DNA from 3 places in the Kribbella sp. NPDC004875 genome. Region 3 is predicted to be linked to each of the others. Evidence: riboswitches for the same ligand, from Rfam matches in the RefSeq annotation. Region 3 holds a riboswitch; each other region holds the start of a gene.
The links. A riboswitch is a leader RNA that binds a small molecule or an ion and turns the genes downstream of it on or off. The one in region 3 is predicted to bind glycine.
Positions count from the first base shown of each region.

Region 1: linked by a shared signal. The riboswitch ahead of gcvP (aminomethyl-transferring glycine dehydrogenase) and the one ahead of gcvT (glycine cleavage system aminomethyltransferase GcvT) in region 3 are both predicted to bind glycine.
Region 2: linked by a shared signal. The riboswitch ahead of ACFYRH_RS08345 (L-serine ammonia-lyase) and the one ahead of gcvT (glycine cleavage system aminomethyltransferase GcvT) in region 3 are both predicted to bind glycine.

Region 1 covers NZ_JBIALI010000002.1:705,292-715,454, reverse strand. The annotation lists gene gcvP (aminomethyl-transferring glycine dehydrogenase) at 1-1,417, opposite strand, end outside; glycine riboswitch at 1,502-1,589, opposite strand; gene ACFYRH_RS14465 (hypothetical protein) at 1,606-1,791, opposite strand; gene ACFYRH_RS14460 (MerR family transcriptional regulator) at 1,822-2,484, opposite strand; gene ACFYRH_RS14455 (bifunctional nuclease family protein) at 2,659-3,153, opposite strand; gene ACFYRH_RS14450 (MerR family transcriptional regulator) at 3,239-3,934, opposite strand; gene ACFYRH_RS14445 (FHA domain-containing protein) at 3,921-4,457, opposite strand; gene gcvH (glycine cleavage system protein GcvH) at 4,597-4,980, opposite strand; gene ACFYRH_RS14435 (DUF881 domain-containing protein) at 5,032-5,940, opposite strand; gene ACFYRH_RS14430 (small basic family protein) at 5,942-6,274, opposite strand; gene ACFYRH_RS14425 (DUF881 domain-containing protein) at 6,271-7,143, opposite strand; gene ACFYRH_RS14420 (CDP-alcohol phosphatidyltransferase family protein) at 7,148-7,744, opposite strand; gene ACFYRH_RS14415 (YciI family protein) at 7,950-8,318, shown strand; gene ACFYRH_RS14410 (RNA polymerase sigma factor) at 8,318-9,520, shown strand; gene ACFYRH_RS14405 (class I SAM-dependent methyltransferase) at 9,489-10,163, opposite strand, start outside.
Region 2 covers NZ_JBIALI010000001.1:1,710,506-1,720,668, forward strand. The annotation lists gene ACFYRH_RS08330 (hypothetical protein) at 155-382, shown strand; gene ACFYRH_RS08335 (alpha/beta hydrolase) at 395-1,813, opposite strand; gene ACFYRH_RS08340 (DUF3817 domain-containing protein) at 1,911-2,276, shown strand; glycine riboswitch at 2,274-2,366, shown strand; gene ACFYRH_RS08345 (L-serine ammonia-lyase) at 2,446-3,819, shown strand; gene ACFYRH_RS08350 (SDR family NAD(P)-dependent oxidoreductase) at 3,844-4,539, opposite strand; gene ACFYRH_RS08355 (helix-turn-helix transcriptional regulator) at 4,643-5,473, shown strand; gene ACFYRH_RS08360 (hypothetical protein) at 5,615-6,244, shown strand; gene ACFYRH_RS08365 (hypothetical protein) at 6,681-7,604, opposite strand; gene lysX (bifunctional lysylphosphatidylglycerol synthetase/lysine--tRNA ligase LysX) at 7,662-10,163, opposite strand, start outside.
Region 3 covers NZ_JBIALI010000007.1:265,264-275,426, forward strand. The annotation lists gene ACFYRH_RS35605 (NmrA/HSCARG family protein) at 1-226, opposite strand, end outside; gene ACFYRH_RS35610 (MerR family transcriptional regulator) at 436-798, shown strand; gene ACFYRH_RS35615 (carbohydrate-binding protein) at 1,048-3,123, opposite strand; glycine riboswitch at 3,522-3,619, shown strand; gene gcvT (glycine cleavage system aminomethyltransferase GcvT) at 3,772-4,857, shown strand; gene gcvH (glycine cleavage system protein GcvH) at 4,901-5,275, shown strand; gene glyA (serine hydroxymethyltransferase) at 5,277-6,548, shown strand; gene ACFYRH_RS35635 (glycoside hydrolase family 6 protein) at 6,731-7,732, shown strand; gene ACFYRH_RS35640 (LacI family DNA-binding transcriptional regulator) at 7,750-8,787, opposite strand; gene ACFYRH_RS35645 (cupin domain-containing protein) at 8,831-9,160, opposite strand; gene ACFYRH_RS35650 (glyoxalase) at 9,138-9,776, opposite strand; gene ACFYRH_RS35655 (polysaccharide deacetylase family protein) at 9,865-10,163, opposite strand, start outside.

The DNA.
Region 1 (10,163 bases), on a different contig from region 3:
AAGTCTCCGACTGGTGCGTGTTGAACACCGGATGGGTCAGGTACTCCGACGTCCGGGCGACCGCGATCGCCGGCGCGCCGAGCGTGTCGTCGTACTGGCCGCCGAAGGACTGGCAGACCCGGGTCAGCGTGGCGACGTCGGTCTTCTCGTCGCAGGAGATGCCGACGTGGTCCGCGTCCACGAGCCGCAGCCAGATCCCGTTCTGGCGGGCCGCGTCGACAACGTCGGCGGCCTGCCCCGGGACCCGCGCGAGCACGGTGTCGAAGAAGTCGTCGTGCACGACCTCGATGCCACTGGCGCGCAGCGAGGCGGCGAGCTTGCCGGCGTACGAGTGCACGCGCTCGGCGATCGCCCGCAGTCCGTCCGGACCGTGATAGACGGCGTACATCGACGCGACCACGGCGAGCAGGACCTGCGCCGTACAGATGTTGGAGGTCGCCTTCTCGCGGCGGATGTGCTGCTCGCGGGTCTGCAGCGCCAGCCGGTACGCCGGGGCGCCGTCGGAGTCGACCGAGACGCCGACCAGGCGACCGGGCAACGACCGCTCGAGACCGGACCGCACCGACATGAAGCCGGCGTGCGGACCACCGTAGAACAGCGGTACGCCGAAGCGCTGCGAGGAACCGATGACGATGTCGGCGCCGGCCTCACCCGGTGCCTCGAGCAACGTCAGCGCGAGCAGGTCGGAGGCCACGGCAACCAACGTGTCGCGCCCGTGCGCCGCCTCGATCAGCGGCTTCAGGTCGCGGACGGCTCCGTTGGACCCCGGATACTGCACCAGGAAGCCGAAGAAGTCACCGTCCGGCAGACCGCCGGTGGTGTCGGCGACCACGACCTCGATCCCGAGCGCCTCGGCGCGCGTCCGCACCACCGCGATGGTCTGTGCGAAGCAGTCCGCGTCGACGAGGAAGCGGTCGGACTTGCTCTTCTTGTTCGACCGGTGCGCCAGCGTCATCGCCTCGGCGGCCGCGGTGCCCTCGTCGAGCAGCGACGCGTTCGCGGTCGGCAGGCCGGTCAGGTCGGAGACCACGGTCTGGAAGTTCAGCAGCGCCTCGAGCCGGCCCTGGGAGATCTCCGGCTGGTACGGCGTGTACGCGGTGTACCAGGCCGGGTTCTCGACCAGGCGGCGGACGATCACCGACGGCGTGAACGTGCCGTAGTACCCCTGGCCGATCATCGAGGTGGCGACCGTGTTGCGGGCCGCGAGCTGGCGGAGCTCGGTGAGCGCGTCGACCTCGGAGGCCGGTTCGGGCAGCCGCATCGCTTCGGCGGACCGGATCGAGGCCGGGACCGCGGCGTCCACGAGCGCGTCCACGTCGTCGTACCCGAGCAGCTGGACCATCCGGGCGATCTCGTCCGGGCGCGGACCGATGTGCCGGTCGGCGAAGGTTGCCGAAAGGTGGGGTGAGTTGTTCATCTAGAGGCTCCGTTGCTGACAGTGCGTCCGGTCGCCTCCCCCTCTGTCACACCCTGCCGTGCGGGCAGTACGCTCCAGAGTCGCCTGTGACACTCGGTCCATGGGCCTGAGAGGTTCCGGGGAGGAATTGCCCCTTCGGCGCCCGAACACGGGTCTCTCCCGAGTGTTGTGTACGGCTGAACCTGAGGCTACCAGGAATCTTCGAACAGTTCGGGCAGCAGCCGGCGGGCGTCCGGCCGCGCCGCCGCTACCTGCGCTCCGAGCACCTGGGCCTGGGACTCCAGGCGGGTGAAGTCGATCGAGTCGTCCGCGTTCAGCGGTAACAGCAAGGTCGCCCACACACCGCGCAGCGAGTTGGCGGTGAGTGGGCGCACAGGAGGGGCGGAAAAGGGCCGAAGGCTGGGTCAGCCCGTCATCCGGGCGCGGCGGCGGGCGGCGAGCTCGTCGCCCGCGTGGCCGTCCTCGTCCGACTCGTCGTGACCGTCGGCACGTTCGGTGGGCAGCTCGGACAGCGAACCCTCGACCTCGCGCCAGACACCGCCGAGGGCGATACCGAACACGCCCTGACCGCCGGCCAGCAGGTCGATCACCTCGTCGGGCGAGGTGCACATGTACACCGACGCGCCGTCGCTCATCAGCGTGATCTGAGTCAGGTCGTCGAAGCCGCGCTTGCTGAGGTGGGCGATCGCGGTCCGGATCTGCTGCAGCGAGATCCCGGCGTCGAGCAGCCGCTTGATCACCTTCAGCAACAGCACGTCACGGAAGCCGTACAGCCGTTGGGTGCCGGAGCCGGTCGCGGGGCGCACGGACGGCGAGACCAGACCGGTACGGGCCCAGTAGTCGAGCTGCCGGTAGGTGATCCCGGCCGCGGCACACGCGGTCGGACCGCGGAACCCGACATCCTCCGGCATCGGCCGCAGGTCGTCGTCGAACAGCAGACCCTGAACGCCGGCGGTGGCAGTGGCTTCGGCCACGGCCTCGGCATGCGCGTCGGACGTCGACGTCAGATCCGTGTCGCCGGTGCGTGTCACGCCTGAGCCTCCCTGGTACCGATCGGAACGAACCATCTCCGTGGAGTGACAACACCCCACGACTCCTTCACGGTAAGCCGCGGCCTGAACCGGGTCAACGACAACCGCGTCGAGCCGGGAGCGTGTCGCGACTGCCGCACGAATCGTTACCTAGTCGCTCTTGTATCACCCGAGGCACATCGGCGGGTCGCAGTTGACTTCGGACCCGGATCAACTCTTGTCGAAATCCTCCGGGGTGACCTGGTCGAGGAACTCCCGGAACCGCTCGACCTCCTCTTCCTCTTCGACCTCGTCGGCGCCGGTGGTCTCGCTCTCCGGCACCGGGATCCCGGCCTCGGCGAGGATCTCCTCGGTGCAGAACACCGGCGTCCCGGTGCGCAGCGCGAGCGCGATCGAGTCCGACGGCCGCGCGGAGATCTCGGTCTTGTCGTCGAAGACCAGGATCGCCTCGAACACGCCGTCGGTCAGGTTCACGATCCGGACCTGGCTGAGGGTGTGACCGAGCACCCGGATGGTCTCGGCGAACAGGTCGTGGGTCAACGGCCGCGGTGGCTCCATGCCCTGCTGAGCGAACGCGATCGCGCTCGCCTCGGCAGCACCGATCCAGATCGGCAGGTACCGCTCACCTCCGACCTCTCGCAACAGCACGATCGGCTGACTCGAGGGCATCTCCACCCGGACTCCGACCACGTCGACTTCGCGCACACCTTCAGCCTACTCCGCAGTCAACCCACCAGCAGTCCCGCGGGGTGTGCCACGGTCCGCACAACCGTGCGCGCCGTTCGCCAGGTCAGCGGGGCAGGCGGGAGCGGACCAGCGCGGTATGGAGACGCACGGTGAGGGCCGCCAACTCCGCTGTCTGTTCGGTCCGGCGGGGCCCGGTGACCTGCTCGATCAGGCCGACCTCCCGATCGGCCGCCGTACGGAACGCGCGCAGGTGCCGCGGCTCGAGACCGTACGCCGCCAGCTCGGCGGCGACCTGGGCGACCACGATCGCGTCGCCGCCGTAGTGGTTGCCGCTGGCCACCACCAGGCCATGACTCTCCAACTCGCCCAGCAGCTCCGCGGACACGCCCGCGGCGGCCCGCAGCTCGTCGCGGGTCATCCGCAACTCGGTGCCCGCGGCACCGAAGTCGTCCGCGACCGGCTGGCCCGGAGGCTGCGGCGACGAGCTCGGCGCGACCGGTGGGCCCGCGGCCGCCGGCCGCAGGCCGCGATCGATCGCGCCGAGATACTCCTTGATCACCTTCAGCGGCAGGTACTGGTCGCGCTGCGCGGTAAGCACGTAGCGCAACCGCTCGACGTCGGTGGCGCTGAACTTGCGGTAGCCCGAGGGCGTCCGCGCCGGCGTCACCAGACCCTCGGCCTCCAGGAACCGGATCTTGGAGATCGTGACGTCCGCGAAGTCGGCCTGCAGGAGCTGCAGCACCTCTCCGATGCCGCGGCCGTCGACAGGCCCCTCGGCGGTGGGATCAGGCTTGGCCACTGGCGTAGTACACCAACCGGTACTTGCCGATCTGGACCTCGTCGCCGTTGTTCAGCTGGACCTCGTCGATCCGGTCCCGGTTCACGTAGGTGCCGTTCAGGCTGCCGACGTCGCGGACCTTCACGCCGTACGGGTCCCGGCGGAACTCGGCGTGCCGGCGGGACACGGTCACGTCGTCGAGGAAGATGTCGCTGTCCGGGTGCCGGCCGGCGGTGACCACGTCGACGTCGAGCAGGAACCGGCTGCCCGCGTTCGGCCCGCGCTGGACGATCAGCAGGGCGGACCCGGCCGGCAGCGCGCCGACGGCGGCCACGTCGTCGGCCGACAGCGGATCACCGGTGCGCTCCGGCTCCGGCTCGGCGCCGATCGGGGTCAGCATCGCCGTGTCGGTGACACCGGGCTGAGGCTGTGGGTTCGCCGGGGCTGCCGCCGGGCGGTCCGCGCCAGGCAGCATCGCTCCGCACTGCGAGCAGAACCTGCTGCCCTCGGAGTTCTCGTGCCCGCACTGGTTGCAGAACGGCATGCTGTGATCCTCCCGATCGCCGGCGGTCCGGCGACGTTTTCGATAGACCCCGTATGAACAGTGTGACGTGCTGGAACAAGATGAGGGGACCTCAACCCTCGACCAGCGGTTGAGGTCCGGTAACGCTATCAGCTGACGATCAGCTCTGGTCGAGCTGTCCCTGGTAAGCCTCGGCGTCCATCAGCGCCGCGACCTCGGCCGCGTCCTCGACGTCGATGTCGATCAGCCAGCCCTCGCCGTACGGGTCGCTGTTCACCAGGTCCGGCTGGTCGGCGAGCGCCTCGTTGACGGCGGTCACGGTGCCGTTCACCGGGGCGAACAGGTCGCTCACGCTCTTGGTCGACTCCAGCTCGCCGCAGGCGTCACCGGCGCGCACCGTGCTGCCGACCTCGGGCAGCTGCACGTACACGATGTCGCCGAGCTGGTCCTGGGCGAAGTCGGTGATGCCGACGCGTACCGGGCCTTCCTCGCCGGCCTTCAGCCACTCGTGCTCGGCTGTGTACTTCAGGTCTTCGGGGTACACCTTCGTTCCTCTTTCGCTCAGGACAGCTACGAGTACAACTCAGCGTTCGGACTACTTGGTCGGGCTGGGCGCCGGGCGAGCGTAACGATGCTCCTCCGGGGCGTGCAAGGCGGTCACGGTCAGCGAGCCGAGCTCGGTCACCTCGGCGGTTCCACCGACCTGCGGACCGGTCACCTCACTCACCAGGCCGCCCGGGAAGTTGGCCGCCTCGGACAGGTTGTGCGACTCCCCGATCGCCTCCACGACGTACGGCGAGTTCACCTTCCGGCCGTCGATCCGGATCCCCGGCGCGTCGTCCACGAAGTCGGTACTGGCGACCACCCGGACCGCTCCGTTGATCTGGATCGCCTCGGCCCCGGCGTCCCGCAGTTCCTCGATCGCGTCCAGCAGGTTGCTCGAGGTCATCTTGCCCTGCGGGTCGTTCAACGTGATCCGGACCCCCGGGCCCTGCGCGGGCAGCGTGCCGGCCAGGATGCCGAGCGTCCGCACCTGCGCCTCGGCCTGCTCGCGGGCGGTCTGCGCCTTGTCGGCGCTGGAGGACAGCGAGTTCTTCCGCTCCTCCAGGTCGGCGATCTCGCTCTCCAGCCGCCGGGTGTTCTGCCCGAGGCCGTCGAGGATCGCGATCAGGTCCTCGCGGCGGGCGTTCTGGTAGCCGTCGTCGGCCCGGTTGACCCGGACCTGGACGACCGCCACACAGGCGACCAGGGCGAGTACGACGGCGACGATCGCCTGCCCGCGGGACGGCTTGAACCCCGCCCGCAGCCGGCGCAGCGCCAGGTTCGGCGTCTTCGGCTTCGGCATCGGCGTCGGCACCTCGGGCTGCTCCGCCGCGGGCTCCGGCTCGCCCTTCGGCGCCGGCTCCGCGTCGTGCTTCGGCTCTGGCTTCAGATCGGGCCTCGAGTCGGGCTTGGAGTCGGGCTTGGAGTCGGGGGGCTTGGGGCCGGGTTTGTCGTCGCTCATGTCAGGCCCGGAAGATGTGCCGGCGGATCGCCGCCATGTTGGTGAAGATGCGGATGCCGAGCACGACGACCACACCGGTGGACAGCTGCGAGCCGACGCCGAGCTGGTCACCCAGGTAGACGATCAGCGCCGCGATCAGCACGTTGGACACGAACGAGACGACGAACACCTTGTCGTCGAAGATCCCGTCCAGGAACGCGCGCAGCGCGCCGAACACCGCGTCCAGCGCGGCCACCACCGCGATCGGCAGGTACGGCTGCGCCCACTCCGGGACGTCGGGCGCGACCAGCAGACCGATGACGACACCGATCACCAGCCCGAGTACGGCGATCATCTCGTTCCCACCTTCGCGTAGCGCAACGCGATGGTCGCATCGGCCGGCACCAGCAAGGAGTCCTCCGTCGTGATCGTGCTCCGGACATCGAAGTTGCTCACCAGGTACTGCACCCACTGCCCGCCGGAGCTCTGCGCGAACCGGGCCGGCATCGTCGCCGTGTCACCGATCGCGAGCACCGTGTACGGCGGGGTGAGCGAGCTGTAGTCGACCGTGATCGCACTGCCCGCGCCGCGGATCGCGGTCAGCGAGGTGATCCGGTGACCGTTCACCGAGATCGCCTCCGCGCCCGACGTCCACAGACCGTTGACCAGCTGCTGCAGGTCGACGTCGAGCAGCCGGCCTTCCTTGGCGTCGGCGTTCTTCGCGTCGTCGATGACCGCTTTGAGGCCGGGGCCGGTGACCGCGATCGCTCCGGTCTGCAGCTCCAGGTCGTCGAGCTTCTGCTGCAGTGCGGCGCCCGTACTGTCGTTGCTCAGTCCGCTGGCCTGCAACCGGCGTACCTCGTCGGCGAGGTTGGACTGGTTGTTGCGCAGACCGGTCAGCCGGGAGTCGGCCTGGTTGATCCGGTCGACCAGCTCGTTGCGCTGCTTTTCCGCCTCGGGCGCACTGCGGTAGTTCTGCGCCGCGGCGACCGCGAGCAGGAAACCGAGCACGACCGTGGCGGCCACCAGCATCACCCGGTGCCGGGACCGGAGCGGCCGGTCGCCCTGGGTCGACCGGGTCCGGGCGGCGACGGCGTACCCCTCGTCGAGCGGGTGCGCCATCAGGTTGTTCAGCAGCGACATCGACGCGTCGACGCGCCGCGGCTGCTGCGGCGCCCGCTGGTTCGGCGGCTGCGTCGGCTGCTCGGGAGCTTGCTGTGTCACGGGTCTACCCGGCCGCGTCCTTGATCGGTTTCACCGTCTGGACCAGGTGCCGGAGCTGGGCGAAGTACAGCGCGCCGGCCCAGTAGTACAGACCGGTCCCCCAGATCGCGAACGCCCAGCCGAAGACGCGGGCCAGCAGGTTGAGCGTGCTGTCGCCGTCGCCGAGCAGGAGCAGGGGGAACGCGTACAGCAGGCAGAACGTGGCGGACTTGCCGAGGAAGTGCACCGGCAGCGCGTTGAAGCCGCGCCGGTGCAGCGCGGGCAGGGTGAGCGTGAGCAATACGTCCCGCAGCGGCAGCGCGATCGCCAGCCACCACGGGATGATGTCGCGCAGCGCCAGGCCGATCACGGTGGCGAAGATGTACAGCCGGTCGGCGACCGGGTCGAGCATCTGGCCGAGGCGGCTGGTCTGGTTCATCCGGCGGGCGATCTGGCCGTCGGCCCAGTCGGTGAACCCGGAGATCGCCAGCACGAGCAAGGCCCAGCCGTCCTCCTGCGGACCGAGGACGAGCCACAGGAACAGTGGCACCCCCAGCAACCGCAGGAAGCTGAGCGCATTCGGGATCGTCCACACCCGGTCGGACACTTCCAAGTCCGGCACGCGACCCCTCCCTCTCTCACCCTGATACCCGTCGTAACTGTACTGGGGAGCGTCGACAGGTTTACGCCCGGCCATGCCGGGGCAGGCCCGGAGTTTCCCCTGATACCTGAACGCGCCCGGCAGCAGGCCGCTACGGGTACAGCGAACCAGTGACCCGATCGATATCCAAGGGTGATGCTCCGACCCAGGACACTAGGCTGAGGAGATGAGGTTCCTGGTGCTGATTTACGGAAACCCGGAGTCCCGCGCCGTCTGGGACTCGATGACCGACGAGCAGAAGCAGGAAGGCATGGCGGGGTACGCCGCTCTGCACGAGGCACTCGCAGCGCGCGACGAGCTGGTCGCGTCGGAATCGCTCGAAGACCCCGCGCTGACCAAACAGGTGTTGGTCCGCGACGGCAGGCCGATGACGACCGACGGCCCGTTCGCCGAGGTGAAGGAGCAGCTGGCCGGGTTCTACCTGCTCGACTGCGAGTCGATGGACCGCGCCGTGGAGATCGTCGCGCAGATCCCGGAGGCCCCGTTCAGCGTCGTGGAGGTCCGGCCGGTGCGTGATCTCGGCGCGTACACCTGATGCTCGAGGAACTGCTCCGCGAGCAGGCGCCCCAGGTGCTGGGCGCGCTGGTCCGGCGGTACGGCGACTTCGACTCGTGCGAGGACGCCGTACAAGAGGCCCTGCTGGCCGCGTCGCTGCAGTGGCCGGGTGAAGGGGTGCCGGCGAATCCGCGCGGCTGGCTGATCACCGTCGCGTCCCGGCGGCGCATCGAGGTACTGCGGAGTGAGGCGGCGCGCACGCGACGTGAGGAGACTGTCGCGTCGTGGAGCCCGCCAGAGCCCGTGCCGGCGGACGACGACTCGCTGACGTTGCTGATGCTGTGCTGCCACCCGGCGCTGACGCCGCAGTCGCAGGTCGCGCTCACGTTGCGTGCCGTCGGCGGACTGACGACGGGTGAGATCGCCCGTGCGTTTCTGGTGCCCGAGGCAACGATCGGGCAGCGGATCAGCCGGGCGAAGGCGAAGCTGCAGGGCGCGCGGTTCGCGATGCCCCCGGCGTCCGAGCAGCCGGAGCGACTGGCCGCCGTACTGCATGTGCTGTATCTGATCTTCAACGAGGGCTACACGGCGTCGTCGGGTGACGCCTTGCATCGGGTCGAACTGAGCGCCGAGGCGATCCGGCTGACTCGGCTGCTGCGCGCGCAACTGCCGTCCGAGGGCGAGGTCGCCGGACTGCTCGCCTTGATGCTGCTGACCGATGCGCGACGGCCGGCACGGACGACGGCGGACGGTGCGTTGGTGCCGTTGCCGGAGCAGGACCGGACGCTCTGGGATGCCAACTCCATTGCCGAGGGCACCGAGTTGATCACGTCGACGCTGCGGACCGCACCGGTCGGTGCGTACCAGCTGCAGGCCGCGATCGCGGCGGTGCACGACGCGGCGAAGAACGCGGACGACACCGACTGGCGCGAGATCCTGATGCTGTACGAGCTGCTCGAGGCGACCGCGCCGGGCCCGATGGTGACGCTGAACCGGATCGTCGCGGTCGCGATGGTGCACGGCGCCGCGGCCGGGCTGGCGTTGCTCGACGACGTGGATCCGGCGCTCCGGGACCACCATCGGCTGGCGGCTGTCCGTGCGCATCTGTTCGAACTGTCCGGCGACACGGCGGCCGCCCGGGAGGCCTACGAGGTCGCTGCCCGGCTGACCCAGAGCGTTCCCGAGCGGCGCTACCTGCAGTCCCAGGCGGCTAACTTGGGAGCTTCGGCCGGCCCCAACTGAGCTCCGCCTCGATCGTCAGGTCCAGTACGCCGTCGTGTGCGTACGGGCTCAGCGCCTCGGTCACGCCCGCGTCGAAGGCGGCGGCCTCGTCGGCGGGCATCAGGCCACGGGCCAGGCTCGACGTGGAGTGCAGCTTCTCGATGTAGTCGGTGACCTGCTGCTGGTACGTCACGCGCTCGGTTCGCGCCGTACCGCCGAGGTCGAGCAGGCCGCGTTCCCGGATGGCGTCGACGACGTTGTAGTTCGGGTCGTGGTTCTTCTTGCGGGTGTGCCGCTCGATCACCGGGATCAGCCGGTCCCACCAGGGCTCGTCGACGGCTCCGTGCTCGATCACGACGAGCTGCGCGTTCGGCGTCAGGTGCGGGACGATCCGGGCGAACGTCTCCTCCCACGGCATCCAGTGGATGCTCGCGCCGGCCGTCACCAGGGCATACGGCCCGGCGAGGTCCGCGGTCTCGATCGGGTTGACCTGCCAGCTGATGTTCGGGTGGTCGCCGCCCGGACGCCGCCGGCCCGCGTCGACCATCGGCTCCGAGAAGTCGATCGCGTCCACGTGCTCGACCCGCGGCGCCAGCGGCCGCGCGATCGCGCCTTCCCCTGCTCCGATGTCGAGCACCCGGCGCGGCTCGTCGGTGATCAGTGC
Region 2 (10,163 bases), on a different contig from region 3:
CCTCCGCCCGCCTGACGATGTAACGGGCGGGGGGAGGGTCGTACTCGGCCCGGCGCGTGGCATGTGGGGGGCCGCGGATCACGCGCCCGGCCGAGTCGGCCCCGGACTGGGGACATGGGGTACCCAGGAGCCCCGGGTACGGGGAGTAGTCAGCATGAACCTTCGAGTGCGAGTGGTGCACTGCGGAAACCGGCACTGGTACGCCGACATCGACGACGCCGACGATCCGCAACCGGACGATCCGTTCTGGTACGTCGACAACTGCCGGACCCAGGCGCAGGCGCTGGAGACCGCCTGCGCCGAGCTCCGGCTGCTGGCCGGGCGACTGGTCCGTGGAGACCACCTCGACCGGGTGCTCGACGTGACCGGCGTTCCGGTCTGACGCCGGGCTACGTCACGTGGCCGGTGGTACGGCGGCGCAGCTGCTACCGCGCTCCGGCACCTCTCGCGAGATCAGGTAGTCGTCGATCGTGCTCTGCATGCACGGGCTCTTCCCGTAGCTCCCGTGTCCCCAGCCCTCGTAGGTCAGCAGGACGCCGTACCGGCCGAGCTGCCGCGTGACACTCTGTGCCCAGGAGTATCCGGTCGCCGGGTCGTGGATCGCGTTGGCTACCAGCACTGGCGTCTCGAGGCCATGGACCTTCAGTTGGTGCTGCGGGTTGTTCGCCGGCGGTGAGCCGAGGCAGATGGAGACGGCCATCAGCGGTCCCGGGTAGCGCATGTCCTGGTTGTTCCGCGCGGTCCGCTGCAGATGAGCGGCGTACTCGCGGTAGTCGCGCACCGGCAGGTTCCAGTCCTGGCAGAACACCGCGAGCGGGTACGACGTGAGCCCGGTCGCGGCGGCCTTCTTCTCGGGTGTCGCCGAGGCCAGCATGTCGGCGAGCGCGGACCACTGCGGCTCGTACAGCAACCTGAACACCGAGTAGCTGAGCTTGAACGGATCGGCCGACTTCGCGAGCTGGCCGGCCCAGAGCGCGTGGATGTCGCGACCGTGCACTGCGCAGGCCGTCGCCGCGTCGCACCACTTCACGAACTCGTCGAACGAGTCCTGTGCCGCGGTGGCCTGGTCGTCGATGAACGCCCGGGTCGTGGCCGTGGAGTGGTCGATGACGCTCTCCAGCACCATCGCGCGCACGTGGCTCGGGTACGTCTCGGCGTACTGCGCTCCGAGCAGCGTGCCGTACGAGCTGCCGTGGAACGAGATCGTCGACTCGCCGAGGGCCCGGCGGATGGCGTCGACGTCGCGGACCGTCTGCCAGGTGTCGATGTGGTCGTAGAGCGGGCCGGTGTTCCGGCGGCAGTCCGAGGCGAGCTGCCGGTTGTAGGCGAGCGTCGTACGGAAGTCGGCCGCGCTCTTCATGATCGGCGACGGCTGCTTCGCGAGCAGGTCGGTCGAGCACTTCACCGGGTTGCTGCGGGCCACTCCGCGCGGGTCGAGGCTGACGATGTCGAAGCGGTCCTGCAGGTCGGTGCTGAACCGGCTGATCCCGGTCTTGATCCGGTCGACGCCGGAGTCGCCGGGGCCGCCCGGCCCGAACACCAGGACGCCGACGCGCTCGCTCGGTGTCTTCGCCGTCCGGCGGGCGATCGCCAGGTCGAACGTCGGTCCGCCGGGGTCGCGCCAGTCGACGGGCAGGCGGAGCGTCGCGCACTGCGAGCCCAGCACCTCGGCGGGATCGTCCTTGCCTTCGGGTTTGCAGTCGGTCCACTGGATCGTGCTGGTCGTCGTGGCGGCGGCCGGCAGTGTTGCCAGGCCCGCGGTCGCGACGCCGAGAAGTACCGCGCCGGTGACGGCGCGTCGGGTGAGCATCATGCCGACGATCCTTCGGCAATCGCTTGCTGGCGGCATCGGGGAGCGGCCCCCGATGACCCCGGACGTGGCTTGGGGGGCTTGTTAGGGTCGGTCGTTGATGAGTACCAAACATGCGCAGTGGTTCCGGGCCGTGGCGATCGCCGAGGCAGTCTCGTGGACCGGCCTGCTGATCGGGATGCTGTTCAAGTACGTGCTGTCGGACAACGAGATCGGCGTGCAGATCTTCGGCCCGATCCACGGCGGCATCTTCGTCGCCTACGTGATCACCGTGCTCGCGGTCCGCGGCCCGTTGCGCTGGTCCTGGCCGGTCACACTGGCCGCCCTGGCAGCCAGTGTTCCGCCGCTGTTCACCTGGTTCTTCGAGATCTGGGTTCAAGGTCGTGAGCGGCGAACGGGCCGGATTGACGCCGGGCGTGGGACCGCCGTACCGTCCACAGCGGAAGCTAACTCAACAGCCGCATGAACCCGTGCGGGAGAGACCCGGACCTGATCCGGGCGCCGTAGGAGCAACTCTCCCCAAGAATCTCTCAGGCACCTTCACCGTACGGGCGAGGCACCTCTGGAGGGCATCAGCCTGACAGAGCGGGGAGGACACCACTCGGTCAACGACGACCGGAAGGGACCTCCACACGATGGCGATCAGCGTCTTCGACCTGTTCAGTATCGGGATCGGCCCGTCGAGTTCCCACACCGTGGGACCGATGCGAGCGGCCCGCACGTTCGCGCTCGGCCTCGTCGACGACGGTCTGCTGACCGCGACGGCGACCGTCGAGGCGCAGCTGTTCGGCTCGCTCGGCGCGACCGGGCACGGGCACGGCAGCGACAAGGCCGTCCTGCTCGGGCTCGAGGGCGCCGACCCGGAGACCGTCGTCACGCACTCCGTCGACGCCCGCGTCGAGACCATCCGCGAGCGCGGCCGGATCCTGCTCGCCGGCACCCACGAGATCGCGTTCGACGAGAACACCGACCTGGTGATGCACCGCCGCAAGGCCCTCCCGTACCACCCGAACGGGATGATCTTCGTCGCCCGGGACACCACCGGCGCCGTACTGCGGGAGCGCACCTACTACTCGGTCGGTGGTGGCTTCGTGGTCGACGAGACCGCCGCGGCCGGGGACCGGATCGTGCCGGACACCACCCCGCTGAAGTACCCGTTCACGACCGGCGCGGAGCTGCTCGACCGGTGCCGCGAGTCGCAGCTGACGATCAGCGAGGTGATGCTCGCGAACGAGCTCGCCTGGCGCACCGAGGACGAGATCCGCGACGGCCTGTTGCACATCTGGCAGGTCATGCAGGACTGCGTCCGGGAGGGCTGCGAGACCGAGGGCATCCTGCCCGGCGGGCTGAAGGTGCCGCGCCGGGCGCACGCCCTGCACCGCCGGCTGAGCGGCGACCCGTGGTCGGTCGATCCGCTGAAGGTGATGGACTGGGTGAACCTGTTTGCGCTCGCCGTCAACGAGCAGAACGCGTCCGGCGGCCGGATCGTCACCGCCCCGACGAACGGTGCCGCCGGCATCATTCCCGCCGTACTGCACTACTACCGGCGGTTCGTGCCGGGCGCGACCGACGACGGCGCGGTCCGGTTCCTGCTGGCCGCCGGGGCGATCGGCGTGCTGTACAAGGAGAACGCGTCGATCTCCGGCGCCGAGGTCGGCTGTCAGGGCGAGGTCGGGTCGGCCTGCTCGATGGCGGCGGCCGGCCTCTGCGAGGTGCTCGGCGGGACGCCGCAGCAGGTCGAGAACGCCGCCGAGATCGCGATGGAGCACAACCTCGGCCTGACCTGCGACCCGGTCGGCGGCCTGGTCCAGATCCCGTGTATCGAGCGGAACGCGATGGCGTCGGTGAAGGCGATCAACGCGGCCCGGATGGCGATGCACGGCGACGGCGTCCACGTGGTCACGCTGGACAAGGTGATCAAGACGATGCGCGAGACCGGCGCCGACATGAAGATCAAGTACAAGGAGACCTCGCGCGGCGGGCTCGCCGTCAACGTCATCGAGTGCTAGTCACCCTTCTGGTCACTCTTCTGGTTACCAGGGCACCGTGCCGTGGATGCTCAGGTACTCCGCGGTCGGGCCGTCCTGGTCGATCGTCGCCAGCCGCACGATGATCTCGGCGCCCTCCTCGACGGTCTGGTAACCGCTGCGCCCGTTGAAGTCGGTCGCGGTGTACCCGGGGTCGACGGTGTTGATCCGCAGATTCGGCAGCTGCTTCGCGTACTGGACCGTCAGCATGTTCAGCGCCGCCTTCGACGCGCCGTACGCCGGAGCCGGGACCCACACCGGTACGGCGCCGGTGTGCGCCGCCGGGTCGACGGCGGTGGCGATCGAGCCGAGTCCGCTCGACACGTTCACGACGACCGGGTTCGCACTGCGCTCCAGCAACGGCAGGAACGCGCGCAGCATCCGCACCGGTCCGTACACGTTCAGGTCGAACACCTGGTGGATGTCCTCGGCGGTCAGGTCCCGCGCCTCCTTGCGCGGCCCCGGGATGCCGGCGTTGTTGATCAGTACGTCGAGGGCGTCGAGCTGCGCTGCGGCCGCGGCGACCGATTCGTCGCTGGTCACGTCGAGCGGCAGGTACTCCGCACCCAGGTCGCTCGCCGCCTGCTTGCCGCGCTGCGGGTCCCGGGCGCCGATGTACACGGTGTGCCCGGCCTCGACCAGCTGCCGAGCCGTTTCGTAGCCGAGGCCTCGGTTCGCCCCGGTGATGAGTGTCGTTGTCATGCCTTCACCCTCTCGCCGCCGGCCCCCACCAGGTAGTACCCACAATGTCCTAGGGAACGGCAGTACCAGGCTGACGCCGTGCGGGCGCGGAATACTGGACGGCATGGGTGAGCTCGGGAGAACGCTGCACGCCTGGCGCGATCGGGTGACGCCGGAGCAGGTCGGACTGCCCGTTGGCGGGAAGCGGCGCGCTCCGGGTCTCCGGCGCGAGGAGCTGGCGCAACTGGCCGGGCTGTCGGTGGACTACATCGTCCGGCTCGAGCAGGGCCGGTCGGACTCGCCGTCCCCGCAGGTGCTGACCGCGCTGGCCCGGGCGCTGCGGCTGTCCGATGCCGAGCGCAACCATCTGTTCGTGCTCGCGGGCGAGGTCGAGCCGACGCCCGGGCGGATCTCGACGTACATCCCGCCGGGGGTGCAGCGGATCGTCGACCAGCTCGAGGGGGCGCCGCTGTGCGTGTGTGACGCCGCCTGGACGATGATCAGCTGGAACCCGCTGTTCGCGGCGCTGATCGGCGACCCGTCGCAGTGGCGCGGGCGCGACCGGAACATCATCTACCGGCATTTCGTGGCGCCGGGCGACCGAATTGTCCAGACTCCGGAACAGCAACGAGAATTCCGGCACGCAATGGTAACGGATTTGCGTGCCGCGCTCGCCCGCTATCCGCACGACCCGGATCTGAAGGCGCTGATCGACGAACTGCGGGCGCGCGACGACGAGTTCGCGGCGCTGTGGGAGCGGCCGGTCGTCGGGTTCCACCGGTCCGAACGGAAGACGGTCCGGCATCCCGAGATCGGTGACTTCGGCATCGATTGCGACGTTCTCGCCGTACCGGGCAGTGATCTGCGGATCGTGGTGTACACGGCGGCGCCGGGCACCGAGGCCGCGGAGAAGCTCCGGCTGCTGTCGGTGATCGGTCTGCAGGCGTTGACCTGAGCAATCAGCTAACGCAGTGCATTCCTACGCTCGCGTAATGCTGTATGCACCTGACTAATGATTTCGCTTCGGCGTGGAATTTGTTCCAAGGACTGTTTGAAGTGGTCCTTCAACCGATACCCTTCCGGACTTGTGAAAGCGATGTCTGCCACGGCTTCCCGCCGCCCGCCCTGGCAGCACCCGCGGCGACTCCGTCAGGCCGCCGCCGGCGCCGGCGTCCTGCTGCTCGGCTACCTCGTCCTGGTCTTCGTCGCACTGCTCGGCGGACCCCGGATCGGTGCTTCCTTCCTGCCGCTGCCCGGTGGTGGCCCGAAGCCGGCCGTGCCGATCGCCGGGCCGCAACCCGGTCAGCCGAGTCAGAACCTCCCGGTCGGCGCGCGCGGGACCGCGACGGCCGCCGCCACCACTCCGGTTCCGACGCCGGGCGCGACCGCGCTGCCGACGACGTTGCCGACCGCAACCAAGCCGGGGGAGATCCGGTGGCCGGCCGGTCCCCCGAGTACGCCGTACCCGACCGGGACGCCGTACCCGACCGAGGCGCCGACGACGCAGATCGCCGAGACCACCCGGCCGACCATCCCGGTGGTGACCGAGCGCCCGCCCGCGACGCCGACCGTCACGCCCACCGGACGGCCGACGACCACGGCCACGCCGACCGCGCCGCCGACCAGCACCACGCCGAGCACCCCGCCGACCACCCCGGACGACCCGGGCAAGCCGCATGGCCTGGGCGGCCTCCTGGGCTCCCTCCTGGACAAGCTAGGCCTCTAGCGTCCTCAGGACACCAGTGCCATGACGAGAAACGTCGAGGTCATCCATCAGCCCAGCCCGTCCCCAGCCAGGCACCCCGGCCAGGCACCCCGGCCAGGCACCCCGGCCAGGCACCTCGGTCAGGCACCTCGGTCAGGCACCTCGGTCAGGCACCTCGGTCAGGCACCTCGGTCAGGCACCCCGGCCAGGCACCCCGGCCAGGCACCCCGGCCAGGCACCCCGGCCAGGCACCCCGGCCAGGCACCCCGGCCAGGCACCCCGGCCAGGCATTCGAGCGGTTCACCTCTGATGTTGTCCGTGAGCAGTTGGCATGCGGCGTGGGAACGGACCATTTCTGGGGTGAACCGCCCAAACGGCGCCCAAACGGCGCCACGACGGCGCCACGACGGCGCCACGACGGCGCTGCGACGGCGCTGCGGCGGCGCGTGCGGAGTAGCTAGTACGCCTCCACCTGGGTCGTGTCGGCGTTGCCGCCGGTTGTCGGCTGGAGGTTGACCTTCCAGCCCTGGTTCCGGCCGAACGTCTGGTCGAACTTTGTGAACGAGCAGTCCGACTGGAACTTCCGGTGGTTCGGATCCCAGTCCGCGCCGCTCTTGTAGTACAGGTGGTACGCGCCGCCGATCCCGTTCACGGTCGTGCTCTGCTTCGCCCGGACGTAGACCATCACCTGGGGACGGCCCGGTGGTTGGTTGTCGCCGACGATCGAGACCGCGACATCCTTCGGCGTACCGTTCGTGATCTTCAGCCGGCCCATCCCGTCGGGACCCCGGCGGACCAGGACCTCGCCGCTGTCAGGGCGCACCTGCGCGGGCGCGGGACCCGGGTCGGGCAACGCCGCACCGAACCTCAGTTCGAGGCGTTCCAGCCCGCTGAGCGCCGCGGCGAGATCGGTCCGCAGTTGCCGCTGAACCTTCTGCGAGGTGAACGCGACGCCACCACACCGCGCGTCCTCCTCGGACGCCGCCTCCGTGCTGGTCAACCGCATCGCCGCCACACCCACCCGGTCCTGCAGCAGTTCGTGTACGGCGCTCAGCCGCGAGGTCACCGACAGCGCGGCCAACCGGACGCCGATCGTGTTCAGCGACCCGGCCAGCGTGCTCATGGCGTCGGCCAACCCCTCGGCGGTCCGCACGCGGGTCAGTTTCCGCGCCGCGCCCGACAACACCTCGTCGATCCGCGTCAGCTCGGCCTGGTACGCGGCCAAGCCCAAGGGCGCCGCCGCCGAGACCGATTGCGCCGGCGCCGACGCAGCACTACCGGACGCCGACGCCGAGGCCGCAGGGATCGACGGCTGTTCCGGCCCTCCGCCGCAACCCGTCAGCAGTCCCAGCCCCGCGCACAGCACAACCCAGCACTTCATCCCCACCCCCTGGGTTCCCCAACCCGTGAGCTGCCAAGGGTATGTCATACCGGCGGCTCAGTCGCGGGGGGCGGGCCTCACGAACGGGAATGCCAGCGTGCTGCGGATGTTCTGCCCGGTGAGCATCATCATCACCCGGTCCACGCCGATCCCCAGACCTCCGGTCGGCGGCATCGCGTACTCGAGCGCGGACAGGAAATCCTCGTCGAGCGACATCGCCTCGGGGTCGCCGGCCGCGGCCTTCAGCGACTGCTCGGTGAGCCGCCGGCGCTGCTCGATCGGGTCGACCAGTTCGGAGTACGCCGTGCCGATCTCGGCGCCGAACGCGACCAGGTCCCAGCGTTCGGCGAGTCGTGGCTCGGAGCGATGCGAGCGGGTCAGCGGCGACGTCTCGAGCGGGAAGTCGGTGTAGAACGTCGGGAGGGAGGTGTTCGGCTCGACGAGTTCGTCGTACAACTCCAGCACCAGTTCACCGGCGGACATCTCGAAGGTCGTGTGCAGGCCGTGTTCGGCGCAGAGCTCCCGGAGCCGCTCGACGGGCGTGTCCGGGTCGATCGCCGTACCGGCGGCCCGGCCGACCGCATCGTGGACGGTGACCACCGGCCACTCGCCCGAGATGTCGATCTCCTCGCCGTCGCGGCGTACCACCGGCTTGCCGTGCACCGCGGTCGCGGCCTCGATCAGCAGCTCGCGGGTGAGTTCGCGCATCACGTGGTAGTCGGCGTACGGCTGGTAGGCCTCGACCGAGGTGAACTCCGGGTTGTGGGTCGCGTCGGCGCCCTCGTTGCGGAAGTTCCGGTTCAGCTCGTAGATCTTGCCCATCCCGCCGACGCTGAGCCGCTTCAGGAACAGCTCCGGCGCGATCCGCAGGAACAGGTCGGTGTCGTAGGCGTTGATGTGCGTGACGAACGGCCGCGCGTTCGCGCCACCGTGCACCGCCTGCAGCATCGGCGTCTCCACCTCGATGAACCCGCGGGTGTCGAAGCCGTTGCGCAGAGCCCGGACGGCGGCGCTGCGCTGTTGCATCATCCGCAGCGAGTCCGGGTTCGTCACCAGGTCGATGTGCCGCTGCCGGACCCGCGCCTCGGGATCGGTGAAGCCCTTCCGCTTGTCCGGCAACGGGTGCAGGCACTTCGCCGCCATCGTCCACGACGCGGTCGCGATCGACAGCTCGCCGCGACGGCTCGTCACGACCTCACCCGTCACACTCACGTGGTCGCCGATGTCGACCAGCCGTCGCCACTGCTCCAGCGGTACGTCGCCACACGTGTCGGCCGTCAGCATCACCTGGAGCTGGGTGACGCCGTCCTGCAGTTGCGCGAACGCCAGCTTGCCGTGGTTGCGCATCCGCATCACCCGGCCGGTCACGGACACCGTGTGGCCGGTGTGGTGATCCGGCGGCAGGTTCGGGTACAGCTCCCGCACTCGCTCCAGCGTCTCCGTCCGCGGCACGCTCACCGGGTACGGATCGATGCCTGCGGCAACGAGCTCGGCGAGCTTGGTACGCCGGATCTCCTCCTGCTCGGTGAGCTTCCGCGTCGGCAACGCGGGCCGCAGCAGCTCCTCCTCCTGCTCGCGTACGGCGGCGGCGAACGCGCGCCCGTCCGCCGCCATGATCGCGTGCCGCTCGGCCGTCACCGCGACGTCGACGCGGGTCCACGGCCGCGGCGCCGGCAGGAAGCCTTCCGCCGTGCCGGCTGCCAGCGCCACGTGGGCCAGGGACGTGCCACGCGAGTAGCACATCAGCCGTGGCGACCAGCGTGGCAGGTACTTCTCGTTGGACTGGTAGAGACTCTCCAGCTGCCAGAAGCGCGAGGCCGCGGTCAGCAAGGCGTTCGTCATCCGCAGCACCGGTCCGGCGCCGACCCGCTCGGCGTCGCTGAAGATCTCCCGGAACATCGCGAAGTTCAGCGAGATCCGGTGGATGCCGAGATCGCCGCCGGCGTCGATCAGCGACGTCACCATGAACTCCATCAGCCCGTTCACGGACTCGGGATCGCGTCGCATCAGGTCCAGCGAGACGCCGCGCACACCCCACGGCACGAACGACAGCAGGCCGCGGACGGCGCCGTCGGCGTCCCGCGCGATCACCATCACGCAGCGGGCGTCGGCCGGATCGCCGAGCCGCCCGAGCGCCATCGAGAAGCCACGCTCGGTCCGCGCGCCCCGCCACTTCTCCGCGAGCTGCACGTACTGCGCGAGTGCCTCGGGGGACAAGTCGCCGTGCCGCACGACCTCCGCGTGGTAGCCGGCTCGCTGGGCCCGGGTGACCGCCTGGCGCACCGGTCGCATCGTGCGGCCCTCGAGGGTGAAGTCGGCGACGTCGATGATTGCCTCGTCACCCATCGACAGCGCGCGCAGACCCGCTTCGACGTACGCCTCGGCGGCCTCTTCGCCGGCCGAGATGACGGCCGGCGACCAGCCGTAGGTCCGGGCCTCGGCGAGCCACTGCTGGATCGCGCCGGGCCAGGCCACCGGGTCGCCGAGCGGATCGCCGCTGGCCAGGCTGACGCCGTTCACCACCCGGTAGGCGATTGCGGCGTTGTTGTCCGGAGCGAA
Region 3 (10,163 bases):
AGACACCGTGGGCGTCAGCGAAGGCCGCGCGGAGCGACTCCGGATCCCCAAGGTCGCCGCGGACGGTTTCGACGCCGGAGGCGGAGAGGGACCGGGCCCGGTGGCCGGACGGATCGCGCACGACCGCGCGCACCACCCAGCCGTCGGCCCGCAGCGCAGCGGCGACCGATCCCCCCTGCTGCCCCGTGGCGCCCAGGATGACGACGGTTTTGTTGATGTTGGTCATGCCGTCCACGCTGCGCTTTCGGCGATCACGGACGTGTTCCTGATAAACATTGCTGATTCCTGGGATCCTGAGGAGTGAGTCGGAGACGTGCTGGTCACAGGCCTGCTCCAGAGTTTCGTACGGGGTGGCTCGCGCGCTGTATCCGCTACGCTAAAACCTGACGCCAACGTCAGGTGCAAGCGAGACGTGGAGTCGGGTCAGGAGGCCGGATGCGGATCGGAGAGGTCGCCGCGAAGGCGGGCGTCAGCGTCAGGGCGCTGCGCTACTACGAGCAGCAGGACTTGCTGCACTCCACCCGGAATCCGGGTGGCCAGCGCCAGTATCCGGCCGGTGCCGTCGAACGGGTCAGGCTTATCCAACAGCTCTACTCCGTGGGCTTGCCCAGCAGAACCATCCGCGAGGTCCTGCCGTTCGCCGACTCCGGTGAGGCGTCACCGGAACTGCTGGAGCTGCTCGTGGCCGAACGCGACCGCCTCGACCGGCAGATGACGGACCTGCGGGACGTGCGCAACCGGCTGCACGACTGCATAACCGAGGCGCGGAATCATGACGGAACAGGATGTCCATCCTGAAGCAGGGGCGGCCACACTCGCACGGCCCGGACCGTCCCTCGAAGCCACCGGCCGCAAGCTCAAGACCCTGGAGGAGGACTAGACATGTGCCCAACCCCACCGCGCCTTCGCTCCCCATACCCACCCGCGCGCACCACGTCCCTCCGGCCGCCGAGTCGTGGATCTTGATTGGTGGATCGCTGGATCTGCGACCTCGATCCACGACTCGCGGTGAGGGCAGGAACCGGCTGCCACGACTCGGCGGGGTGGTCAGGTGAGGCGGAGGTAGTCGAGGTTGAAGCCGCCGGTCTCGCAGTAGACGGTGATCAACTGATCGCCCGCGGGCAGGGTGAGTTGGGTGGAGATCGACCGGTAGGCACCCCAGCCGCCAGTGTCGGGGACCGTGGTCTTGCTGAGCACGCCACCGCTCGCATCGCGGATCGAGATCGCGTCCGGTGCCGACGCGCCCGTGCCGTTGGCTACGCGCAGCTCGAGGTCATAGATCCCGGCCTGCGTGACGTCGACGCGGTACTGCAACCAGTTGCCCGCCGCCGTCCACCCCACGTTCTTCCCCCCACTCGCCGCCGGATTGCTCTCGATGAAGTTGGACCCGCCGTCGGTCCACCCGTGCTGAGCGACGTACGACTCCGCCTCGACCTTCTCCCCGACCGGCGCCCCACGCGACTGAACGTTCACCTGCACGGAAACCTCGTCATGCGCCACCCCGTCCGTCACTCGGAACTTCAACTGCTGCTCGCCCGCGACAGTCGGATGGATCGTGACCAGGCCGGTCCGCGCGTCGAGGGCGACACCTGCCGGCAGATCAACCGCGTAGTAGGCAAGCCGATCCCTGTCCCGATCCGACGCGTGCAACTGGATCTGCGTCGTCTTGTACTGATCCGCGGCGACATCCGGAATTTCCGCAAGTTCCGGCGCGTGGTTTCCGTGTCCGGACGGAACGTCGCCATGCCAGCGGTACGTCGCGTACGCGTTGGCCGGCACAGTCACGGTGAACGACTTCCTCGCCAGCGTGACGCGAACCTTGCTCGGAACATTGTTGGCGTTTCCAACGATCGCAACGAAATTGCCCTGCGGATCCTTGTAGACCACGTTGCTGATCCCGTTCGCTGTCGCGCTCGACTCGACGCGAGTGTCCTCCGGCGTGAGGTACTTCGCGAACTGCCCCAGTGAGTACAGTTCGTCCCGCACACTGAACGTCTTCGTCGTCGTGTCGACCTTCACGAGTCGATCGGGCCACTTGGTCGTCCGCCCGACCTCGTCCCAGTCGACGTTGTTGTCTCGCGCGGGCGTCCAGTGCAGCGTGCCGCCGTCCTGGTCGGTCGTCTGCGCCCACAGCACGTACGACGACGCGTCGAGCCGGAAATAGTCCAGAACAGTTTCCGGCGACAGGTCGCTGGTTTCCGTCATGTGCACAGGTTTTCCATACCGTTCGTACGCGTCCCGCATCACCGTCGGATCGCCCCAGTACGGATGGAAAGCGATGGCATCCGTGGCCTGACGCGTTTTTGGATCGTTGAAGATCCGGTAGTAGTTCTTGGTTTCCGTGCTGTTCGGATCGCGCCAGTCCCAGAAGTTGAAGTCGTGCACGTAGAGATCGGTGCGCAGACCGGCTCGCCGTACCTCGCGCTTGATCGCGACCGCGAGTTTCTGCTGCTGTTCCACGCTGATGTCCATCGCCGGGTACACGACGTCGATCCCGGGTTCGTTCAACAGCGTCAGCGCGTCGACGGTGATCCCGTGTTTCGCGTACGCCTGCAGGTACTTCACGTAGTACTGCGCGAACACGTCGATGCAGTCGTCTCGCAGCTTTCCGACCTGGTAGTACGACGACGTACTGCCGGGCTTCAACGCCACCTCGCCGGTGAACCGGTTGTTCGTCTTCATCCAGGCCGGGGCGCTCCACGCCGACGCGAAGAACGTCGCCCGAGGGTTGTACTTCTGGATCAGCTTCACCGTGTCGACGATGTGCGCGTCGACGTCCCGCTTGATCGAGAAGTACTTCAGGTTCCGGTCCTCGCTCACCCCGGCCGGCAGCTCGTCGTACGACCAGAACGGCAGGTGCTCGATCAGGTCCGGGCTCCCGATCGTCAACCGGAACCGGTCGAAGCCCGCGCCATTCCGCGGATCCACCAGCAACCTGATCGCCCGCTCCCGCTCAGCCGGCGTCAACTTCCACAGATTGGAGACACTCGTCTCGTCCAGCGAGAAGCCGATCCCGGCATACTTCTGCCGCAGCGTGCTCGGATCCACGACCACCGTCGCATCCACCGCGCCACCGTCGTCGTTCCCCACGTACGCCGTGGGCAACGCCCTCCAACCCTGCACCGCCCCACCCGAGCCGGCCTTGCGCGAGTACGTCCCCCTCACCACCGCACCCGGCCCGTCGTCTCGAGCCGTATCGCGCTGCACTGCACCGCGCTGTGCGACCGCGGGCACTCCACTCGCCGCGAGCGCAGCGGCCACGACCCCGACCACAACCGCCAACCCATGAGTCCGCCTCACAAACCCTCCAACCTCGCTGGAAAGCCCTTACAAGCAGGCCGACTCTAAGCACGCCGAACCCGCTTCCACATCCCCTCGCCGGTTCCGGAACTTGTTCCGGAACCGGCGACAGGCAGTTTCCGGCACGTTCCGGAACAGCCGGTGGAACGCGTTCCGCGATCGTTTGACCTCGAGTGGCGGTCCGGCATACGGTCGGTCGCACAACTGCACATCGTGCCGTTCGAACCGGGGCGGAAGAGTTCCTTGCCCGACCAAGGCAGGGGCGCCGGAGGAGCAACTCTCCCCAGAAACTCTCAGGCCCAGTCACCGCTCCGGATGAGGCAACTCTGGAAAGTCAGGGCCGTCGTGTCCTGCACCCACGGTGCAAACCGCAATCCGCGGCGAAGCTCTCAGGTACCGATGACAGAGCGGGGAGGTCACCCAACCGGTGGTGCCACTGCGTGGCGCCGGAAGCCAGGGAGCCTCCTCATCGTGTCCCGACACACGCCGCTGTACGCCGTGCATCAAGAGCTCGGCGCCAGTTTCACCGACTTCGCGGGCTGGTCCATGCCGGTCCGCTACACCTCCGACGTCGCCGAGCACCATGCCGTCCGCACCACGTCCGGCCTCTTCGACCTCAGCCATATGGGCGAGCTCGAGCTGACGGGTCCACAAGCCGGCCACGCGCTCGACTACGCGCTCGTCGGGCATCCCTCCAAGATCGCCGTCGGCCGGGCTCGGTACTCGATGCTGTGCACCGAGACCGGCGGCATCGTGGACGACCTCGTTGTGTACCGCCTCGCCGACGAGCACTTCCTGGTCGTCGCGAACGCCGGAAACGTTCCGGCCGTCCACGCCGCCCTCCAGGAACGCACCACGTCGTACGACTGCCAATTGCGGAACACGTCGGACGACTGGTCGCTGCTCGCGATCCAGGGTCCGGACTCGGAAAGCGTTGTCGGAAAGCTCACGGAAATCCCCGTCCAGCAACTGCGGTACTACGCCATCACTGCGGGCACGGTTGCCGGGTGCAACGTCTTGCTGGCGCGCACCGGGTACACCGGCGAGGACGGCTTCGAGATCTACTGCCGCCCGGCTGACGCGCAGCGGGTCTGGACGACCATCAGCGCCGTACCCGATGGGCCGCGACCGACCGGGCTGGCCTGCCGGGACACGCTCCGGCTCGAAGCCGGAATGCCGCTCTACGGCCATGAGCTCAGCACCGAGATCACGCCCTTCGAGGCCGGACTCGGCCGGATCGTCGCCTTCGGCAAGGAAAACGGTTTCGTCGGCCGGGACGCACTCGCACGGCGCCGGGACGACGGCCCGGCACGGATCCTGGTCGGCCTGGTGTCCGACTCCCGCCGCTCACCCCGAGCCGGGTACGCCGTACTCGATCCGACCGGTGAGCCCGTCGGCACGGTGACCAGCGGCGCACCGTCGCCGACCCTGCGCCGCCCGATCGCGATGGCCTACGTCCGTCCCGGCCTGGAGGAGCCCGGAACCCCGCTGCTCGTCGACATTCGCGGCCGGCACGAGCCGGTCGAGGTCATCACCCTGCCGTTCTACCGCCGCTGATCCACCGCCGCTGATCCACCGCCGCTGACCCCAGGAGCCCCCGATGTCTGTCCCGACCGACCTGAAGTACACCGCCGACCACGAGTGGCTGTCCCTCGACGGCGGCACCGCGACCGTCGGCATCACCGCGTTCGCCGCCGACGCACTCGGCGACGTCGTGTACGTCGACCTGCCGATCGTCGGCGCCGCCGTCCGCGCCGGTGCGCCCTGCGGCGAGATCGAGTCGACGAAGTCGGTGAGCGATCTCAACGCCCCGGCCGACGGCGAGGTCGTCGAGATCAACCAGGAGGTGATCGCCGACCCGTCCGTCCTGAACACGGACCCGTTCAAGGCCGGTTGGCTGTTCCGTCTGAAGGTCTCGGGCATGCCGGACCTCCTCGACGCGACCGCCTACGAAGCGCTGACGGGTGGCGCCTGAGATGAGTCTGCTGGACCGGCAACTCGCAGACGCCGACCCCGAGGTACACGCGGCGATCGAGGCCGAACTCGGCCGCCAGCGTGACACCCTCGAGCTCATCGCCAGCGAGAACTTCGCTCCGATCGCCGTGATGCAGGCGCAGGGCTCCGTCCTCACCAACAAGTACGCCGAGGGCTACCCGGGCCGCCGGTACTACGGCGGTTGCGAGCACGTCGACGTCATCGAGCAGCTCGCGATCGATCGCGTGAAGAGTCTGTTCGGCGCCGGTTTCGCCAACGTCCAGCCGCACTCGGGCGCGCAGGCGAACGCCGCGACGATGGCCGCGCTGCTCGAGCCCGGGGACACCATCCTCGGCCTGGACCTGTCCCACGGCGGACACCTCACACACGGAATGCGGCTGAACTTCAGCGGAAAGCTGTACGACGTCGTTTCCTACCACGTCCGCGACACCGATTTCCGGGTCGACATGGACGAGGTCGAACGGCTCGCCGTCGAGCACCGGCCGAAGCTGATCGTGGCCGGCTGGTCGGCGTACCCGTTGCATCTGGATTTCGCCGGTTTCCGGCGGATCGCCGACCTGGTGGGCGCCTCCCTGATGGTGGACATGGCCCACTTCGCCGGCTTGGTCGCGGCCGGGCTGCACCCGAACCCGGTACCGCACGCGGATGTCGTCACCACGACTACGCACAAGACCCTGGGTGGTCCGCGCGGCGGAGTGATCCTCACGAACCGCGCGGACCTCGCCAAGAAACTCAATTCCGCGGTCTTTCCGGGCCAGCAGGGGGGACCGCTGGAACACGTTGTCGCTGCGAAGGCGGTCGCCTTCAAGCTGGCCGCGACGGACGAGTTCGCCGAGCGGCAGCGCCGAACGCTCGACGGTGCGCGGGCGATCGCGGGACGGCTGCTCGCGGACGACGTCCAGGCAGCCGGGATCTCAGTACTGACCGGCGGCACGCAGGTGCACCTGGTGCTGGTCGACCTACGGAAGTCCGAGCTCGACGGACAGCAGGCCGAGGATCTGCTGCACTCCATCGGGGTCACCGTGAACCGGAACGCCGTACCGTTCGATCCGCGGCCGCCAATGGTGTCGTCGGGGCTGCGCATCGGTACGCCGGCGCTGGCCGCCCGAGGGTTCGGGGATCCGGAGTTCCGCGAGGTGGCGGACATCATCGCGATCGCCCTGCTGCGTCCGCACGACGCCGAGAGTCTCGCCGTACTGCGGGATCGCGTCGCCGTGCTGGCCGCGAAGTTCCCGCTGTACGCCGGGAGTTGAGGACTGGAAGCGCTACCGGTCCATCGCCGCGCAGTGAGAAATGCTCGATTCTGCGTTCTCTGCAAGCGGTTGACGGCCACGCCAAGATCGGACACTATCGGGCATATCGCCGATACGGTGAGTGAAATCCGAGAGCGCTCCCGGAGTGTCCGCCCCGTTTGCTCGAGACAGGAGCTGCAGAGATGAGATGGATCGTGCGCGGCCTGCTGGCCGCCGGGCTGGTCGGCGCCGTCGTGGCGCCCGTGCTGCGCACCGCCGACGCCGCCACCCCGACCGGCACCACGTCCCCGAGCGGCACCACCGCCAAGGCGGGCAATCCGGTGCGGCTGACGAGCGGCTTCTACGTCGACCCGGACTCGAACCCGGCGACCTGGGTGCGGAACAACGGCGGTGACGAGCGGGCGACCGCGATCCAGAACTCGATCGCGAGCAAGCCGATGGCGCGCTGGTTCGGCAACTGGAGCGGCGCGATCGGGGCGGCGGTCGGCGGTTTCGTGAGGGCTGCCGACGCCGCCGGCAAGCTGCCGGTGCTGGTCGCGTACAACATCCCGGGCCGGGACGCCTGCGGTGGTCATTCCGGCGGTGGTGCCGGGTCACCGGCGGCGTACCGGACCTGGATCCAGGAGTTCGCGCGCGGGATCGGGAACCGGCCGGCGGTCGTGATCATCGAGCCGGACTCGCTGGGCGACTTCAACTGCATGAACAGCGACCAGATCGCGGAACGCAACGGAATGCTCGGGTACGCGGTCCAGCAGTTCAAGGATCTCGCGCCGAACGCGTGGGCGTACCTCGACGGCGGGAACGCCGGCTGGGTCGCCGCCGACGTGATGGCGCAGCGCCTCCAGGGCGCCGGGCTGGCGAAGGCCCACGGTTTCGCGCTGAACGTCTCGAACTACTACACCACCGCCCAGTCGGTGAGCTACGGCAGCGCGGTGAACAGTCACCTGTCCGCGACCAAGCCGTTCGTCGTCGACACCAGCCGGAACGGAAACGGAACCGGAAACGACTGGTGCAACCCGCCGGGCCGGAAACTCGGCGTCACCGCGCAGAACGGCGGCGGCGCGGAAATGCTGCTCTGGATCAAGGTTCCGGGCGATTCCGACGGCGACTGCGGCATCGGCGCGGGCATCCCGGCCGGCACCTTCAGCCCCGACCTGGCCACTCACCTGATCAACGGAAACTAGCCGCATCCACCGCGAGTTCACCGTGCCCCGGTGGAGTCACGGACGACGAGCCGGGTCGGGAGAATCAGCGGCGAGGGGTCCTTCCCCTCGAGCAGCGCCCGCACCATCCGGGCCATCTCCCGGCCCAACGCCTGGATCGGCTGACTGACGGTCGTCAACGGCGGGCTGGTGTGCCGCGCTGTGGCGATGTCGTTGAACCCGACGACCGCGACGTCCTCCGGCACCGACCGCCCGGCCTCGGCAAGCGCCCGCAACGCACCGATCGCCATCTGATCCGACGCGACGAACACGGCATCCAGATCCGGGTGTGCGGAAAGCAGTTCCGCCATCGCTTTCCGGCCGCCGTCCTCGGAGAAGTCGGCGTGCGCCACCCGACGCGCGTCGAGTCCGGACACAGCGAGAGTTTCCTGAAACCCCTTGTACCGCGCGGTTCCGGCGGCCTCGTCCATCCGGCCGGTGATCGTCGCGATCCGGGTCCGGCCGACGGCGACCAGGTGCTCGACGGCCAGTCTGGCCCCACCACGATTGTCGGCGTCCACGTAGTACCGCGGCTCGAAAGTCACCGGGCGGCCGCCGAAGACGACCGGCACGTCAGCCTCCTCGGCCAGTTGCGCGAGCGGGTCGTCGCCGTGCATCGACATCAGCATGACGCCGGCGGACTTTCCGTTCCGCAACAGTTTCCGCAACCGTTCCTGACCGGCGACGGAGGTCGCCGTCCGCAGCACCAGCTCGAGGTCGGTCTCCTCCAGCGCCGAGGCGATCCCGACCACGACCTCCGCCACGAACGGATCCGCGAACACCTGCGGATCCTCGGCGGAAACAGCCAGCACCACCGGCCCCAGGTCGGTCCCGGACGATACGCCACCGTGCCGCCGCGCGAGTTCCCGGGCCGTTGCGTCCGGCACGTATCCCAGCGCCGCGATCGCCCGCTCCACGGCGTCCCGCTTGGCCTTGCTGACATGCGGCGCGTTGTTGATCACCCGTGACGCCGCGGACCGCGACACCCCCGCACGAGCGGCAACCTCGTCCAACGTGACCCGCCGACTCACCACCACAGGCACTCACTATACGAGAGCAGCACGCGCGATCACCGCGCCCTCAGTGCAGGGCAACCGACAACAGCAGGACTGCGGCGGTCACGGCATGGACATCGTGCCGCTGCGGCGGTACGGCGACCAGGTCCCCCGATCGCAGCTCGACCTCCGCGTCACCCGCCCGGAGCACGACATCCCCCTGAAGACACATCAACGACGCGTCCCCAGGACTCTGATGTTCACCCAGCGTGCGCCCCGCGTCCAGCGCGATCAGCGTCTGCCGCAATCGCGCACCCGACCGGCCGTAGACCGTCGTCGCGCTGCGCCCACTCTCGCTGGACGCCGCCGACTCGAGATGGGCCGCCGCCAACTCATCGACTCGCAAGACCTCCATCAATCGATGATGGCACGGGCTCCCAGGCGAATCCGTCCGGGTCGGTGAACGAGCCCGCGTCCGCACTCAGCGTGATCCGGTGCGAGCCGCTGCCGTCGACCGGCACGCCGGCGTCCTTGGCCAGCGCCTTCCGCCCGTACAGGCCCAGCTTCACCGGTCCGGTCGCCTCGAACTCGACGTACTTGCGTCCGAAACTCTTCGCCACGGTCAGCCCGTGATCGACGTAGAACTTCTTGCTCGCGGCCACATCCGCGCACCCGAGCAGCAGTACGACGGAATCGATCGCCCGCGTCGCGGGACCGGTGTCCTTCTTCGCCGACGTGGCGATCTTCCAGATCGTGCCATCGGGTGCCTGCAGCGTCCCGCCGTACCCCCAGATCGACTTGGTCACCGGCTTCACCACCGTCGCGCCGGCCGCGACCGCCGACTCGAACAGGCTGGTCACCGTGCTCGGCTGCGCCACCGTCAGCGACAGCGTGAAACCACGGAAACCACTTGTTTCCGCGCCGGACTCACGCACGGTCACCTGTCCGTCGAGCCCGAACGCCTCGCTCAGGAACCGCTCAGCCGCGGCAACATCACTGACTTCCAGAACCACACTCTGAAGATTCGTCATGCCCATGAACCTAGGGAGCCGGGCGCGCCGATGCTTCTCGATTCCTGACCAACCCCGAGCAGGAAACTCGCCGGACCGGAGCTTCCGGTCAGCAGGAAAGCGTCGCGAACCCGTACCCGCGGGCGGCCAGACCGGTCAGCGCCTGATCGAGCGCCGCCACCGTCTGCGCCCGGTTTCCGCCACCGTCGTGCATCAGGATGATCGCGCCCGGGTGCGCTCCGGCCAGCACGCGCCGGGCGATCGTCGCGGACCCCGGTTTCTTCCAGTCGTTGGTGTCGACGTCCCACAACACCTGCTGCATCCCGTCGCGCTTGATCTCCGCCTTCACCCGCGCGTTGGTCGCGCCGTACGGCGGCCGGAAACACTTCGACACGATTCCGTTCGCCA